2 regions of the Micromonospora sp. R77 genome follow, and region 2 is predicted to be linked to the other one. Evidence: predicted binding sites of a transcription regulator. Region 2 holds the regulator's gene; the other holds the start of a gene.
What was found. The regulator HrcA, encoded in region 2, represses chaperone genes, less so after heat shock. The targets are predictions, from matches to a motif close to GGTTNGCACNCTCNNNNNGAGNGTGCNAACC.
Positions count from the first base shown of each region.

Region 1: groES (co-chaperone GroES) is a predicted target of HrcA. The motif match lies at 1,269-1,299, and genes of this name have one in related genera.

Region 1 covers NZ_JALDST010000001.1:1,938,271-1,941,636, reverse strand. The annotation lists gene MRQ36_RS08875 (methyltransferase domain-containing protein) at 1-1,122, opposite strand, end outside; gene groES (co-chaperone GroES) at 1,432-1,746, shown strand; gene groL (chaperonin GroEL) at 1,817-3,366, shown strand, end outside.
Region 2 covers NZ_JALDST010000001.1:1,360,072-1,363,437, forward strand. The annotation lists gene MRQ36_RS06095 (16S rRNA (uracil(1498)-N(3))-methyltransferase) at 1-79, opposite strand, end outside; gene dnaJ (molecular chaperone DnaJ) at 81-1,226, opposite strand; gene hrcA (heat-inducible transcriptional repressor HrcA) at 1,300-2,322, opposite strand; gene MRQ36_RS06110 (DUF4870 domain-containing protein) at 2,519-3,121, shown strand; gene hemW (radical SAM family heme chaperone HemW) at 3,166-3,366, opposite strand, start outside.

The sequences.
Region 1 (3,366 bases), 580 kb from region 2:
CTGCTCGGGCTCCAGTGCCGACCCGCGCTTGAGGATCTCCACCCGGCCCACCCGGCGGTCCCGCAGCAGCGCGCGCAGCCGCTTCAGCGAGAACGGCAGCACGTCGGTGACCTCCAGGCAGCGGGCGAACGGGGTCGGGACGGCGGTGTCCGCGTAGAGGTAGGCGATGGTCGGGTCGCCCAGGGTGGCGTCCAGCTCCCCGGCCAGCTCGGCCACGAGGTGCGCGCGGACCACCGCCGGGTCCGGGTCGTACAGGAAGCGCCGGACCGGCCCGACGGCCGCCTCGGCGTCCCCGTCGCCGGTGAGCTGGTGGGCGCGGTTCCCTCCGCTGCCGGCGGCGTCGGCAGCCGGCCGTTCCTTCTCGCGGAGCAGGGTGGCGCGGCGGGGGAGTTCGGCCAGCCGGCCGCACCAGAGGGTGGCCTCGACCAGGTCGCCGTCGACGCTGACCCACTCCGCCTCCGCGCCGGCCGGGATCAGCGCGTGGTCCAACCCCGGCGCCACCTTCACCACCGGGTACGGCACCCGCTTGGCCAGCCCGGTGACGAAGTCCCACGGCGGCGAGTAGGAGTTCGGGTCGAAGATCCGCCGGCCGGTGCCGGCCTTCCGGCGCGCCGGGTCGCAGAAGACCGCCTCCACCCGGGTCACGTCGAACGCGGTCGCGTCCCCGCACTCGACGGTGAACAGCTCGGCCAGCCCGGCGGCCTCGGCGTTCGCGGCGGCCATCGCGGCGGTGGTCGGGTCGGCCTCCACCCCGTACACCCGGATGCCGGCGCGGGCCGCGGCCAGCGCGTCCGCGCCGAGGCCGCAACCGAGGTCGGCGAGGGTCCGCACGCCGGCCGCCCGCAGCCGCGCGGCCCGCCGGTCGGCGACCACCCGGCGGGTGGCCTGCTCCAGCCCGGCGCGGGTGAAGAACATCCGGGCCGCGTCCGGCCCGAACTTGCCGACCGCGCGGCGGCGCAGCTCCGCCTGGGTGAGCGCGGCGGCGGCCAGGTCGGCCGGGATCCCGGTGGAGCGCAGCCGGGCCGCCGCGTTCAGCGGGTCGCCGCCGGCCAGCCCGGCGGCCGTCGCGAGCGCGGCCACCCCCTCGGGGGTACGCAGGTCGCCGAACTGGTCCAGATCCACGCCCCCATTCTCCCGGCCGGCCCGGACCGCCCGGCACCGGCCGGCCCGGGCCCCGGCCGCCGAGGCGCGGGCGGCGGGTGAGTGCGACACGAGGGGTGGTGCGTTGGCACTCTCCTTGACGGAGTGCTAGCCGAGGCATAACCTGCGATTAGCACTCTCGCATCGAGGGTGCCAGCTTCCGGGCTTCGGTCCGGAGGCTGAACGCCAGGCGGACCGGCACCCGCGACGACGGCCCCGCCCGGTGGCATGTGGCAGATTGACGCCGTTCGGCTCGCCGTTCGGCAACGAAACCAAGTACCCCAGGAGGGTATGCCCGTGACTACCGCGACCAAGGTTGCGATCAAGCCGCTCGAGGACCGCATCGTGGTCCAGGCGAACGAGGCTGAGACCACCACGGCGTCGGGCATCGTGATCCCCGACACCGCCAAGGAGAAGCCGCAGGAGGGCACCGTCCTCGCTGTCGGCCCGGGCCGGATCGACGACAAGGGCAACCGCGTGCCGATCGACGTCAAGGTCGGCGACACCGTCCTCTACTCGAAGTACGGCGGCACCGAGGTCAAGTACGCCGGCGAGGAGTACCTGGTGCTCTCCGCCCGCGACGTCCTCGCGGTCATCGAGAAGTAAGCAACCGATCAGTGTCGTTGCCCCGGTCCGGCTCGCCGGGCCGGGGCAGCGTCGCTTCGAAGGGACATTCATGGCGAAGATCCTGAGCTTCTCGGACGACGCCCGGCACCTGCTCGAGCACGGTGTCAACGCCCTCGCGGACGCGGTCAAGGTCACCCTCGGCCCGCGCGGGCGCAACGTCGTCCTGGACAAGAAATTCGGTGCGCCGACGATCACCAACGATGGGGTCACCATCGCCAAGGAGATCGAGCTCACCAACCCGTACGAGAACCTCGGCGCGCAGCTGGTCAAGGAGGTGGCGACGAAGACCAACGACGTCGCCGGCGACGGGACCACCACCGCGACCGTGCTGGCCCAGGCGATGGTCCGCGAGGGCCTGCGCAACGTGACCGCGGGGGCCAGCCCCTCCGGGCTCAAGCGCGGCATCGACGCGGCCGCCGCCAAGGTCTCCGAGGCGCTGCTCGGTCGGGCCGTCGAGGTGGCCGACAAGGAGTCGATCGCGCACGTGGCGACGATCTCCGCGCAGGACGCCACCATCGGCGCGCTGATCGCCGAGGCGATGGAGAAGGTCGGCCGGGACGGTGTCATCACCGTCGAGGAGGGCTCCGCGCTCACCACCGAGCTCGACGTGACCGAGGGGATGCAGTTCGACAAGGGCTTCATCTCCCCGAACTTCGTCACCGACCTGGAGTCGCAGGAGTCGGTGCTGGAGGACCCGTACATCCTCATCACCACGCAGAAGATCTCGGCGATCGAGGAGCTGCTGCCGCTGCTGGAGAAGGTCCTCCAGAACAGCAAGCCGCTGCTGATCGTCGCCGAGGACGTCGACGGCCAGGCGCTGTCGACCCTGGTGGTCAACTCGATCCGCAAGACCCTCAAGGTCTGCGCGGTCAAGGCCCCCGGCTTCGGTGACCGCCGCAAGGCGATGCTGCAGGACATGGCGATCCTCACCGGCGCCGAGCTGGTCGCCCCCGAGCTGGGCTACAAGCTCGACCAGGTCGGCCTGGAGGTGCTGGGCACCGCCCGGCGCGTCGTGGTCGACAAGGAGACCACCACCATCGTCGACGGTGGCGGCCAGGCCTCCGAGGTCACCGACCGGGTCGCGCAGATCCGCAAGGAGATCGAGGCGTCGGACTCCGACTGGGACCGGGAGAAGCTGGCCGAGCGGCTGGCGAAGCTCTCCGGCGGCATCGCGGTCATCAAGGTGGGCGCGGCGACCGAGGTCGAGATGAAGGAGCGCAAGCACCGCATCGAGGACGCCATCGCCGCGACCAAGGCCGCGGTCGAGGAGGGTACGGTTCCCGGCGGCGGCGCCGCGCTGGTCCAGATCCTGCCGGCGCTCGACGACGACCTGGGCTTCACCGGTGACGAGAAGACCGGCGTCTCCATCGTGCGCAAGGCGCTGGTCGAGCCGCTGCGGTGGATCGCCCAGAACGCCGGCCACGACGGCTACGTCGTGGTGCAGAAGGTCGCCGCCCAGGAGTGGGGCAACGGCCTCGACGCCGCCAAGGGCGACTACGTCGACCTGGTGAAGTCCGGCATCATCGACCCGGTGAAGGTGACCCGCAACGCGGTCACCAACGCGGCCTCGATCGCCGGTCTGCTGCTGACCACCGAGAG
Region 2 (3,366 bases):
CGTGGTGCCCCTCGGGACCGTCCAGGGTCAGCGTGTCACCGGTGGGCAGCGCCTCGACCAGGAACAGCGGCGCCGACACCTCAGGGGTGCCCGTTGAAGGCGTCGCGCATCCGGGAGAAGAAGCCACCCTGCTTGGTCAGCTCGGCGACCTCCTCGCCCCGGGTCTTGGCGAAGTCGCGCAGCATCTTCTCCTGGTCGGCGTCGAGCTTCGTCGGGGTCCGCACGTCCAGGTGGACATAGAGGTCACCCCGGCCGGTGCCGCGCAGGTGCGGTACGCCCCGGGCGCGCAGCCGCAGCGTGCTGCCCGGCTGGGTGCCGGCCTTGACGTCGACCGTCTCCTCGCTGTCGAGGGTCTTGATGGTCAGCCGGGTGCCGAGCGCGGCGGCGGTCATCGGCACGGTGACCCGGCAGTGCAGGTCGTCGCCCTTGCGGGAGTAGACGTCGTGCGGCCGCTCGTGGATCTCCACGTAGAGGTCGCCGGCCGTGCCGCCGCCCGGGCCCACCTCACCCTGCTGGGCCAGCCGGATCCGCATGCCGTCCTCGACCCCGGCCGGGATCTTGACGGTCAGCGAGCGGCGGGTCCGCACCCGGCCGTCACCGGCGCAGGTCGGGCAGGGGTGCGGGATGGTGGTGCCGTAGCCCTGGCAGACCGTGCAGGGCCGGGCGGAGACCACCTGGCCGAGGAAGGTCCGCTGCACCGACTGCACCTCGCCCCGGCCGCCGCACGCCTCGCAGGTGGCCAGGTGGGTGCCGGCCGCGGTGCCGGCGCCGGAGCAGGTGGTGCAGAGCACCGCGGTGTCGACGGTGATCGGCGCCTCGACGCCGAACGCGGTCTCGTGCAGGTCCAGCTCCAGCCGCAGGATCGCGTCCGCGCCCGGCCGGGTCCGTGGACGGGGCCCCCGGGCACCGCCGGCCGCCCCGCCGAAGAAGGCGTCCATGATGTCCTGGAAACCGACGAAGGGTCCCGCGCCGCCCGGTCCCCCGGGGCCGCCGGCACCGCCGCCGCCCGGGGCGAGCGGGTCGCCACCCAGGTCGACGATCTGCCGCTTCCGGTCGTCCGAGAGGACCTCGTACGCCGCGTTGATGTCCTTGAACTTCTCCTGTGCCTCCGGGTCCGGATTGACGTCCGGGTGGAACTGCCGCGCCAGCTTGCGGTAGGCGCGCTTGATCTCGTCGTCGGAGGCCTCCCGGTTCACACCGAGAATGCCGTAGTAGTCCCTGGCCACTGCGTTCCGTGTCCTCATGTTCGTCTCGCGTTGCACCGGTCGTCGGCCGGAGCCGGCCGTCGGCCCTGACTGGTCAGTTCTGGGCCAGCAGCTCGCCCACGTAGCGTGCCACGGCCCTCACCGTGGCGATCGTGCCGGGGTAGTCCATCCGGGTGGGACCCAGCACACCCAGGCCGCCGAGGGCGGTCGAGCCCGGGCCGTACCCGGTGCTGACCACCGAGGCGGCCCGCAGGTTGTCGATCTCGTTCTCGTCGCCGATCAGCACCCGGGTGGTGGTGGACTCCGCCTCGCCGATCAGCTTGAGCATCACCACCTCCTCCTCCAGCGCCTCCAGGATGGGGCGCAGCGAGCCCTGGAAGTCGAGCAGTCCACCCCGGGTGAGGTTGGCGGTGCCGGCCAGCGCGATGCGCTCCTCGTGCCGCTCGACGAGGGTCTCCAGCAGCACGGTCGACAGCGTGGTCATCGCCCCGCGCAGGTGCGGCACGGCCTCGTCGACCAGCGCCTGGACCAGCGGCGGGGTCTCCGACAGGCGGCTGCCGACCAGCTTCTCGTTGACCAGCCGGCGCAGGTCGGTGACGTCGTCGGCGGGGATCGGCGCGGGCAGCTCGACCAGCCGCTGCTCGACCCGCCCGGTGTCCGCGATCATGACCAGCATCAGCCGGGTGGTGGAGATCGGCACCAGCTCCAGGTGACGCACCGAGGAACGGGCCAGCGACGGGTACTGCACGACGGCGACCTGGCGGGTGAGCTGGGCCAGCAGCCGGACCGTGCGGTGCACCACGTCGTCCAGGTCGACCGCGCCGACCAGGAAGCGTTCGATGGCGCGGCGTTCGGCCGGGCTGAGCGGCTTGACCCGGGACAGCCGGTCGACGAAGAGCCGGTAACCCCGGTCGGTGGGCACCCGGCCGGCACTGGTGTGCGGCTGCCGGATGTAGCCCTCCTCCTCCAGCACCGCCATGTCGTTGCGCACCGTCGCCGGGGAGACGCCGAGCTGGTGGCGCTCGACGAGGGCCCTGCTCCCCACCGGTTCCTGGGTGGCGACGTAGTCCTCGACGATCGCGCGCAGCACGGCGAGCTTGCGGTCGTCGAGACCCATCTCCCACCTCCTGGCGCACTCCTGGCACTCGACTGTAGCGAGTGCCAGTCTACGTCGGTGCCCCCGCCGACGCGATGATCAGCGACGGACCTCCGGTGCGGCACCCCCGACGTCGACACACCAGAGCCGATCAGCCGGACATCCCGGGCGGTGTCGCTCTGGCGCCTGCTTGCCACCGGCCCCTACCGTGGCGTCCATGACTGAACCACCTCGCCCGCCCGGAGCGGGGGACCCCGGCGCCCAGCCGGACCCGACCGCGCCGTACGGCTCGTCGGAGCCACCCACCGCACCACTGTCCGGGGCACCGGGCGGCGCCGGGTATCCCCCGCCCGGTGGCTATCCGCCGCCCACCGGCGGTCAGCCGCCGTCGGGCGGCTACCCCCCGCCGGGCGGCTACCCGCCGCCGAACGCCGGCTACCCGACCGGCGGCGCGTACGGCGCCCCCACCGGCGGCTACGCCAACAACGACGACAAGACCTGGGCCCTGGTCGCGCACTTCGGCGGTGCCGCCGGCGCGCTGATCAGCTTCGGCCCGCTGGGCTTCGTCGCCCCGCTCATCGCCTACCTGGCCCGTGGTCAGCAGTCGCCGACCGTCCGGGCGCACGCCCTGGCCGCGCTGAACTTCCAGATCCTCTGGTCGATCATCGCGTTCGTGCTGCTCTTCGTGAGCTGGTGCCTGCTCTTCCTGCCCAGCATCGCGGTCGTGGTGATCCAGATCCTGTTCGGGATCATCGCCGGCATGAAGGCCAACGAGGGTCAGCCCTACCGCTACCCGATGTCCGCGAACTTCATCAAGTGACACCGGCCCGGCCGGCCCACGGGGTCGGCCGGGTCCCCGGGCGGTCAGGCCAGCAGGTCGCGGACCACCGCGTCGGCCAGCAACCGCCCGCGCAGGGTGAGCACCGCCCGCCCCGCCGCGTGGTCCGGCGCGGCCAGCAGGCCGTCGGCCAGGGCACGGGCCGCAGCCGCCCGGCCCGCGTCGTCCAGCACCGCCAGCGGCAGCCCCGACGCGAGCCGCAGCCGCAGCATCACGTCCTCCATGTG